Linked DNA regions of Amycolatopsis mediterranei. The protein of the gene in region 1 interacts with the protein of each later gene in a pairwise test. Links are inferred from orthologs where the notes say so. Each region holds a gene or a part of one and is shown on either strand. Other genes may lie near its edges.

What was found.
Region 2: the proteins of ISP_RS30575 (region 1) and rsfS interact in binary tests that used the Escherichia coli proteins (3 or more experiments, as listed by UniProt). The link is inferred for Amycolatopsis mediterranei from one-to-one orthologs.

The regions. Positions count from the first base shown.
Region 1 is NZ_CP100416.1:6,890,693-6,895,916, reverse strand. The notes cover bases 1,036-4,034. They hold ISP_RS30575 (ATP-binding protein), read right to left. Parts: upstream 3,080-4,034; coding sequence 1,991-3,079; downstream 1,036-1,990. Other genes in these bases: ISP_RS30570 (DUF5691 domain-containing protein), read right to left, coding at 3,076-4,034; ISP_RS30580 (DUF5682 family protein), read right to left, coding at 1,036-1,994. Also shown: more of ISP_RS30580, read right to left, coding at 1-1,035; more of ISP_RS30570, read right to left, coding at 4,035-4,461; ISP_RS30565 (SWIM zinc finger family protein), read right to left, coding at 4,502-5,224.
Region 2 is NZ_CP100416.1:7,660,434-7,664,451, forward strand. Bases 1,218-4,018 are described here. They hold rsfS (ribosome silencing factor), read right to left. Parts: upstream 2,916-4,018; coding sequence 2,520-2,915; downstream 1,218-2,519. Other genes in these bases: octT (diglucosylglycerate octanoyltransferase), read right to left, coding at 1,218-1,905; ISP_RS34330 (histidine phosphatase family protein), read right to left, coding at 1,909-2,523; nadD (nicotinate-nucleotide adenylyltransferase), read right to left, coding at 2,976-3,545; ISP_RS34345 (RecQ family ATP-dependent DNA helicase), read left to right, coding at 3,743-4,018. Outside these bases: ISP_RS34315 (ComEA family DNA-binding protein), read right to left, coding at 1-178; ISP_RS34320 (DegV family protein), read right to left, coding at 315-1,172; more of octT, read right to left, coding at 1,177-1,217. UniProt on the Escherichia coli protein: Functions as a ribosomal silencing factor. Interacts with ribosomal protein uL14 (rplN), blocking formation of intersubunit bridge B8.

The sequences.
Region 1 (5,224 bases):
AAGACGTCGTCGGGGATCGCCGCCAGCCACGCGTCGATCACCCGCAGCAGGCCTTCGTCGTGCACCAGCAGCAGGGCCCCGCCGTCGAAGAAGCCCTCGACGTAGGCCGCGCCCGCCGACGGCACGACCCCCGGCGTGAGGGCCCGGCCCAGCCGCAGTTCGATGTCGAGCGCGTCGAGCAGCCCGGCGTCGTGCAGGATCCGGGTGAGCCGTCCGGCCAGCAGCGGGGGCAGCGACGGCCGTTCGGCCAGCCGGGCCAGCGCCGCCAGCCAGCGTTCCTTCGGCTCGTCGCCCAGCAGCGAGGTCGCGTCGTGCACTCCGTCGACGAGCTTGGCCAGCCGGGCCGCGGCGTCGTCGTCGATGCCGTGGGCGGCCGGGGGCAGGCCGGCGCAGATCCGGTCGAGCATCCGGTCGGCGACCGCCCGCAACGCGCCGGTGTCCGTGCCGCGGACGTTGCCGTACCGGGTCGCCCTGGCCAGCGCGGGCAGGGCCGACATCAGCCGGGCGACGTCCGCGTCCGCCGCCGCGCGCGCGTCGAGCGCCGCGAGTGCTTCGGGCAGCGCCTCCGGCAGGTCGGCGAGCAGGCAGTTCTCGACGGCCGTGGTGACTTCGTCCAGCGGTGGCGTGCCTTCGACCGTGCCCCGGACCGCGGCGGTGGCCGCCGACGGCACGGTGGTGCCGTGCACCGCGGCCGCGACCAGGTCAACCTCGAACGACGGTTCCCAGGCCAGCGCCCAGGTTTCGCGGAAGGTGCCCTTGTTCCGCCGCGCGGACGCCTCCCGGCTGCCCCACTCGATGCCGAGGATCCGCAGCCGGTGCAGCAGCTTCGAGCGATCGAGCCCGCCCGGCGTCCGCAGGTCGAGGTCGAGCTCCTTGACGACCGGGTCCTTCTTGAGCCGCAGGCGTTTCGCGGTTGCGGTCAGGTCCGCGGCCAGCGGCGGCTGCGGGACGCGCTCGGGCACCTCGCCGAGCCGTTCGCCGACCACCAGCCGCCGCGTGACCAGCTCGACCTGCACCTCGTCCCCGCCGCACAGCACGGACCGGGTGGCTTCGGTGACCTCGGCGAGCCCGGCCGACGACCGGCCCCGCAGCGTCGCGAGCGTCTCGGCCAGGCGGACCGCCTCGATGACGTGCGCGGTCGAGACCGGCAGGTCCTCCTCCCGCAGCACCGCGGCGACGCCGGTCAGCCAGCGCGTGGTGACGTCTTCGGGGGTGGTGAAGAGGTGGTGGTACCAGCCCGGCGATCGCACGCCGGCGCCGTAGCCGCTGGCCGTGGCGAGGCGCCCGTGCGTCCACGGCACCCAGGTGCACGCGACCTTCCGCTTCGGGAGTCCTTTGAGGACGGCCTGGTCGTGCGACGCCGGTGGCAGCGGATCCGCCAGCGCGGGCACGTGCCAGGCGCCGCAGACGACGGCGATGTTCTCGAAGCCGTCCTTGCGGGTGCGGCGCAGCACCGAGCGCATGTACGCCTCGCGGCGGGCTTCGTTGCCCTGCGCGGGTTTTTCGTCTTCCCGCACCGCGCTCATCGCCTCGGCGATCACTTCGAACGGGCTTTCGGTGTCCCGCCGCGACTCGACGACGTCGTCCCACCAGCGTTCCGGGTCGTCGTACCCGCCGGCCGAGGCCAACAGGGCGAGTGGGTCGACCGGTGGGCCGGTGTGCTCGTCCGGCCCCGCGGCGAACGTGTTCGCGGCCGGCAGGTCGCAGAACCGCACCGGGATCCCGGCCTCGCGGGCGTAGGCGAGCGCCTGCCATTCGGGGCTGAAGACGGCGAACGGCCAAAACGCGGCGCGCGAGACGTCGTCGGTCGCGTAGGCCAGCAGCGCGACCGGGGGTGCCATGGCCGGGTCTTCGGTGAGCTCGACCAGGGCGTCGGCCTCGGGTGGCCCCTCGATGAGCACGACGTCGGGTTCGAGTTCGGCGAGCCGCGCCGCCACGGCCCGGGCGGATCCCGGGCCGTGGTGGCGGATGCCGAGCAGGTGGGTCGCCGTCACGAAAGCTCCTGGCCCGCCCGGTAGAAGTCGGCCCAGCCGTCGCGTTCGCGGACCACGGTCTCCAGGTATTCGATCCAGATCGCGCGGTCGGCCACCGGGTCCTTGACCACCGCGCCGTGGATGCCCGCCGCGATGTCGTGCGGGCGCAGGACGCCGTCGCCGAAGTGGGTGGCCAGGGCGAGCCCGCCGGTGAGCACGCTGATCGCCTCCGCGGTCGACAGCGTGCCGGACGGTGACTTCACCGCCGTGCGGCCGTCTTCGGTGCGGCCCGAGCGCAGCTCGCGGAACACCGTGACCACGCGGCGGATCTCGGCCAGCTCGGCGGCCTCCGCGGGCAGCTGCAGCGCCGTGCCCAGCTCGGCGACCCGCCTGCTGACGATCTCGACCTCCGCCTCGGCGCTGTCCGGCAGCGGCAGCACGACCGTGTTGAACCGCCGCCGCAGCGCGCTGGACAGCTCGTTGACGCCCTTGTCGCGGTTGTTGGCCGTTGCGATCAGGTTGAAGCCCGGCCGGGCCTGCACCTCGGTGCCCAGTTCCGGGACCGGCAGCGTCTTCTCGGACAGGATCGTGATCAGCGAGTCCTGGACGTCGGCGGGGATGCGCGTCAGCTCCTCGAGCCGGGCCAGCTTGCCGTCCCGCATCGCGCGCAGCACCGGGCTTTCGACGAGGGCGGCGGCGCTTGGGCCCTCGGCGATCAGCCGGGCGTAGTTCCAGCCGTAGCGGATCGACTCCTCGGACGTGCCCGCGGTGCCCTGCACCAGCAGCGTCGAATCGCCGCTGATGGCCGCCGAGAGGTGCTCCGACACCCACGTCTTCGCCGTGCCGGGCACGCCGAGCAGCAGCAGCGCGCGGTCGGTGGCGAGCGTGGCGACCGCGACCTCGATCAGCCGCCGCGGACCGACGTACTTCGGCGTGATCACCGTGCCGTCCGGCAGGGTGCCGCCGAGCAGGTACTCGACGACGGCCCAGGGCGAGAGGTTCCAGTTCGGCGGCTTCGCCCGTTCGTCGGCGGCGGCCAGCGCGGCCAGCTCGGCGGCGTGGTCCTGCTCGGCGTGCGGCCGGAGGACGGTGGCGGGGGCGGTCATGCGAGCTCCTCGTACATTTCGCGGCGGAAGTTCAGCGTTTCGGTGAGCGCCCGGCGCCACGGCCCGGCGTCCATGGTCAGGCGGGTGGTGGCCAGCGGGTGGCGCAGGCACTGCGGCGGCACCGCGCGCGCGATCACGACGGCGGCGTGCGAAACCAGGCGGTGGTCGTCCTGACGGGCGATCCAGTCGAGCAGCGCGGTGCCGAGTTCCTTCGTCCACGGCCGGGGCAGTTCGTGCACCAGCCGCGCGAACGATTCGACGGGCAGCCGGCTCACCAGGTGCCCGACCGTGGCGGCCTGGCCGGCCGGGCTCAGCACCCCGAGCAGCGGCGGCGTGGTGCGCCCGCCGGGGTCGGCGCCGATGAGGGCCTGCGCCCAGGTTTCGTCGCGCTGGCGCAGGGTGGCGGTGGCCCAGGAGTCCCGCAGCACGGCGGCCGGGCAGCCTTCGACGGCCATCCGCACGACCTCGGCCGGCGGGCCGAACTCGGCCCAGAAGGACAGCGGCGCGGCCGCGACGAGGGTGCGCAGCCGGACGGTGCCGTCGCCGCGATCGCCGGAGGGCAGGGAGACGGTGAGCACCCGGTCCCGGCGGTGGACCAGCGGGCGCAGCCGTTCGGCCATGCTCCGGCCGTAGCGCGTGCCCGGCAGCCGGCCGAGCAGATCGGCGGCCTGTTCGCGGACGGCGGCGGCCCGATCGGCGAGCGCAGCCTCGAGGAAGGCTTCGTCGCCGGCCCGGACATGCCCGGCGAGGACGCCGAGGAAGTCGGCGCGGATGTCGGCGGGCTCGGTCTTCCACGACGTGGTGAGGGCTTCGCGGGCGGCGTCGGGATCCTGGGCGAGCTTGGTGCCGAGCCACCGGCGGCGCTGGGCGAGGCTGCCGTACTGCCAGACGTCTCCGGATTCTTCGGCAGGCGCGGCCAGGAACGCCCAGTCGGGGTTCCGCTGCCCGAGCCAGGCGCCGACGGACCCGGCGACGGCCGCCAGCGGCCCGCGCAGGGCGACCTTGGTGCGCGCGGCCTCGGCGAGCAGCGGCAGGGTTTCCGGCGGCACGCGGTAGCCGGTGCCTGCCACGATGCCGAGCCACTCGAGCAGGAGGTCGGGGTGACTGGCGGCGAGCAGCCGGCCGAGCCGCTCCCGGGCCGGCGGCGGCACGAAGGGCCGTTCGTCGGCGGCGGCCACGGGGAGTGGCCGGACGTCGTGCAGCGGCCGCCGCCCGGCCCGCCGGTAGGTGCTGAGCACGGCCGCGGCGGTGAGCAGCTGTTCGGCGGGATCGGCACGGCCGGCGATGAGCTCTCGGACGGCGGCCGGCTGGGCGGCGGGGTCCAGGGCGCGCCGCCGGGTGCCGAGCAGGGCGGTGCCGACGAGGTCTTCCCAGGCCTTCATCGGGACACCTCGGATTCCTGGTGGTAGTAGTGGAAAACGGTCACAGCCGCACCGCCCGGTTCTCGTGCCAGCACGTCAGCGGCCGCAACCCCGCCGGGCTCCACTCGCCGGCCACCGTCAACGGGCGCCCCGCCGACAGCGCCGGCAGTGACCACGGGAACGCGTACGGCACCAGCGGCATCGCCGTTCCGTCCTTTTCGGACAGACACCAGCCGCCTGCGTGCTCCGCCGGGGTGACGCCCGACAACAGCACCGGCCAGCGCTCCAGCCACGGGTCCGCCGCCATCGCCTGTGTGTGCGCCGCCAAGGCGTCCGCGATCGAACCCCCTTCGGCGGTCGGAGCCGCGAGGGGGATTCCGCGCTCCGCCACCAGGGCCCGCAGCGGCGCCGCGCCCGGGTAGAACGCCAGTTCGGCGGTCAGCCGGTGGCCCGGTGGCAGCGTCGCGTCCAGGGGACGGCCCGGTGGGGCGAACGACAGCACCAGCGCGTCCCGGCCCGTGCCGAGGCCGCGCAACCACGTCCGGCGGGTGAGCAGCCGGTCGTTCTCCTCGTCCGCCGCGCCGGTGATCAGCCAGTCGTCCGCGACGCGCTCGCCGGTCTCCAGCACCCGGGCCGTCTCCACCGAAAACCCCAGCCGCGTGCGGACGGTATCCGCCAGCGCGGGCGGCAGCGACTCCAGGCGCGTGGCCGCGTCGGCGAGCAGGTACAGCTGGGACAGCTCGGCCAGCAGCGCCTCCGGCCAGTCGCGGCGGCCGACGATCCC
Region 2 (4,018 bases), 770 kb from region 1 along the record:
CGAGGACGCCGGCCAGTGCCCAGCGGCGGCCGGTACCGGCCGGTCCACCCGGCAGCCAGCGCCGGATCAACCGGCCGCCCGGGCCGACCGTGCTCGCATCGGGCGACAGCTGGTCGGCCAGCCAGGAGAGCCGGTCGTTGACGGGAGAGCCCGGATCCCGGGCGGACTGCTCGAACACACGATCGACGTTAGGGCCCGCGGGGAGGGTCCGACAGGGGTGGCGTCGCTTCCTGTGGACAACCGGGGTGTTGTGGATGGTTTCCGGGACCGAGCCCGGGAGCGGCCGGTTCCGTCGTCCGCCCGTGGTACGGGCGCTAGCTTCGGGGCAAGACCGTCCGCTGGACGACGACCCCCAGCACGCCGGGACCCGTGTGCGCCCCGATCACCGCCCCCAGCTCGGAAACCACGCAGCCCGCCGAGCGCGGCACGGCCTCCTCGAGCCGGTTCGCCAGCTCGACCGCCCGCTCCGGCGACGCGAGGTGGTGGACGGCGAGCTCGACGTCGTCCTCGGCCGCCGCCTGGGCCGCGAGCTCGACCAGGCGCGCGATCGCCCGGTTCATCGTGCGGACCTTCTCCAGCGGCAGGATCCGGCCCTCGGACATGTGCAGCACCGGCTTCACCGCCAGCGCCGTGCCCAGCAGCGCCGCCGCCGGGCCGATCCGGCCGCCGCGGCGCAGGTGGTCCAGGGTTTCCACGACGAACAACGTCGACGAGCAGCCGGCCGCCGTCACCGCGGCGGCCTCGACGTCGGCCGCCGAAGCTCCGGCGGAGGCGGCCGAAGCGGCGTGCAGTGCGGCGAACCCGAGGCCCATCGCGGTGGTCCGCGAGTCGACGACGCGGACCCGGTCCGGCCCCACCTCCTGCGCCGCGAGCACCGCCGCTTCCCAGGTGCCCGACAGCTCGCGTGACAGGTGCACCGACACGATCGCGTCGGCGCCGTCGGCGAACGCCGCCTGGTACTCCTTGACGAACTCGGTGGGCGTCGGCCGCGACGTCGTGACGATCTTCCGCTGCTTCATGGCCTCCGCGACGGCCGCCGGTCCGGTCTCGACGCCGTCGAGGGAAACCACGCCGTCGACCAGGACGTGCAGGGGCACCACCCGGACCGCGTGCCGTTCGGCGAAGCCCTCCGGCAGGTGGGCGGTGGAATCCGTGACTACGGCGACCGACACGCCGTCAGCCTACGTGGCCGGGGGCCAGCACCGGCGCCAGCAACACGGACATCGCCGCGCCCACCGCGGCGTGCCCCGGCCAGCCCCAGTGCATGCCGTCCGGATTGCCCGCGCCGCTGAGCACGTGCTCCCCGACGACGGCTTCGAGGTCCAGCAACGGAACTCCCGCTCGCGAGCTCCAGGCCGCCATCGCCGCCGCCGCGGCCGGGCGCGCGGTGTGCACGCCGCCGTAGGCCGCCGCGCGGTGGACCGACGGCAGCCAGCCGAAGATCGGCAGCTCGGGCCGCAGGACGCGCAGTGCGCCCACGGCCGTGTCGAGGTACTGCACGGTGAGTTTGGCCGGCAGCACCGTGGGCCGGCCGCGCAGCGCCACCGCCAACCGCGGCTGCGCGGCGAGATAGGCCTTGCGCACGACGCGCCGCACCGGGTCGGGCCGCAGGTACCGCAGGCCGGTGCGCAGGTAGGTGGGCAACGGCGAGGGCAGCGTGTCCATGCTGCCGATCGCGAACACGACCGCGTCGACGTGGTGCAGGTCGGCCCAGACCCGCGGGTCGCCGGTCAGCGACCACCAGGCGTCCCGTGCGTTCCAGCCGATGCCCGCGACCAGGTCGGCGGTGCCGCCCAACGCGGCAGCGGCCACATTGGGCCACAGCCGCGGTTCGTCGGCGGCGCAAGGTCCTTCGGGACCGTGAAAGCTCAGCGAATCGCCGAACACCAGCAGGCGCGGCCCCATCGGCTAGCCGTGCATCCCCGCGTTGTAGGCGTGCAGCCGCCACTTCCCGTCGCGGCGGCCCAGCTCGACCCAGTGGCAGTTCGAGATCCCGCCGAGCGACGGCCAGGCCACGACCGGCAGGTCCAGCAGCCGCGCGGTCAGCGCGATGATCAGGCCGCCGTGCGCGGCCAGCAGCACGGTGTCACCCGCGTCGGAGTTGGCCTGCTGCAGGTCCGTGACGACTTCCCCCGCGCGGTCGGCGACGTCGACCCGGCTCTCGCCGCCCGGCGGGGCCCAGGTCGCGTCGGTGCGCCAGCGGTCGCGTTCACCGGGGTAGGCCTGGTCGACCTGCTCGCCGGTGAGCCCCTGCCATTCGCCAAGGTGCGTCTCCCGCAGCCGCTTGTCGATCCGCAGCGGGACGCCGATGGCGTCGGTGAGCACGGTGGCGGTGTCGGTGGCCCGGCGCAGGTCGGAGGCGATGACGAGGTCCGGGGAGAAGCGGGCCAGTGCGGGCACCGCGAACCGGGCCTGGTTCCAGCCGCGCGGGGTCAGCGCCGAGTCGAGGTGACCCTGCATCCGCCCGGCGGCGTTGTAGTCCGTCTCGCCGTGACGCCAGAGCACCAGCCGCCGCGGGCTCACGGGACGTCCGGGTCCTCGTCGGCGGGTGGCTCCTCGAGACCGGCCACCTCGATGCGCGGGCAGTCCTTCCAGAGCCGCTCGAGGCCGTAGAACGTGCGCTCTTCGACGTGCTGGACGTGCACGACGACGTCGACGTAGTCGAGCAGGACCCAGCGCCCTTCGCGGGCGCCTTCGCGGCGGACCGGCTTGTGCCCGCTCTCGCGCAGTTTTTCCTCGACGTTGTCCACGATCGCGCCGACCAGGCGCTCGTTGGACGCGGAGGCGATGACGAAGGCGTCGGTGATGACGAGCTGCTCGGACACGTCCAGCACGACGACGTCGCTGGCCTTCTTGTCCGCCGCCGCGTGGGCGGCCGCTACGGCCAGCTCTCGAGCCTCGGACGTGGCTGCCACAGTGCTCCTTTTCCAGATCGGGTTCGCCCGAGAAGGGTACCCGCAGGGACCGACAGTGGTTCAGTCGCTCTTCCGGTACAGGTCCTTCTTGGCGATGTAGCGGACGACGCCGTCGGGAACGAGGTACCAGACCGGCTCCCCGCGCTCGACCCGATCACGGCAGCCGGTGGACGAAATGGCCATCGCGGTGACCTCGACCAGGCTCACCTTGCCGCTGGGCAGGTGGTGGGAGTTGAGCCGGTAACCGGGCCGCGTGACCCCGATGAAGTGCGCGAAGTCGAACAGCTCGTCGGCCTTGTGCCAGGTCAGGATCTGTTCGAGCGCGTCGGCGCCGGTGATGAAGAAGAGCTCGTCTTCGGGGTATTCGGCGTGCAGGTCGCGCAGGGTGTCGACGGTGTAGGTCTGGCCGCCGCGGTCGATGTCCACGCGGCTGACCGAGAAGACCGGGTTGGACGCGGTCGCGATCACGGTCATCAGGTACCGGTCCTCGGCCCTGGTCACTTCGCGATCGGTCTTCTGCCACGGCTGCCCGGTGGGGACGAAGATCACCTCGTCGAGCCCGAACCGGGACTGGACCTCGCTGGCCGCGACGAGGTGGCCGTGGTGCACGGGGTCGAAAGTGCCGCCCATGACCCCGATCCGCCGTGGTGACATGACCGGAGAGCCTATAAGGCCGAGCGCCAGGAGGCCTGGTGCTCTTCGCCACCTCGCCCGACCGGGCAGAATGTGTGATTCAGGTCACATTACGGCTGGTATCGGTCGCAAACTCTCCGTTCGCGGCGCCGCCGATTCCCGATCTGTCGGTGTCATGGGGTAGACGTGGGGACGTGGACACGACCAGCACCACCCCAGCCCTCCGCGACCGTGCCGAGACCCTCCTCCGGGCATTGGCCGGCGACTCGGCGAAGCTGCGCGAAGACCAATGGACGGCCATCGAGGCCTTGGTGGCGCAGCGGCGCCGCGCGCTGGTCGTGCAGCGCACCGGGTGGGGCAAGTCGGCGGTGTACTTCCTGGCCACGGCGTTGCTGCGCGAACAGGGCAGCGGGCCGACGGTGATCGTCTCGCCGCTGCTGGCGCTGATGCGCAACCAGATCTCGGCGGCC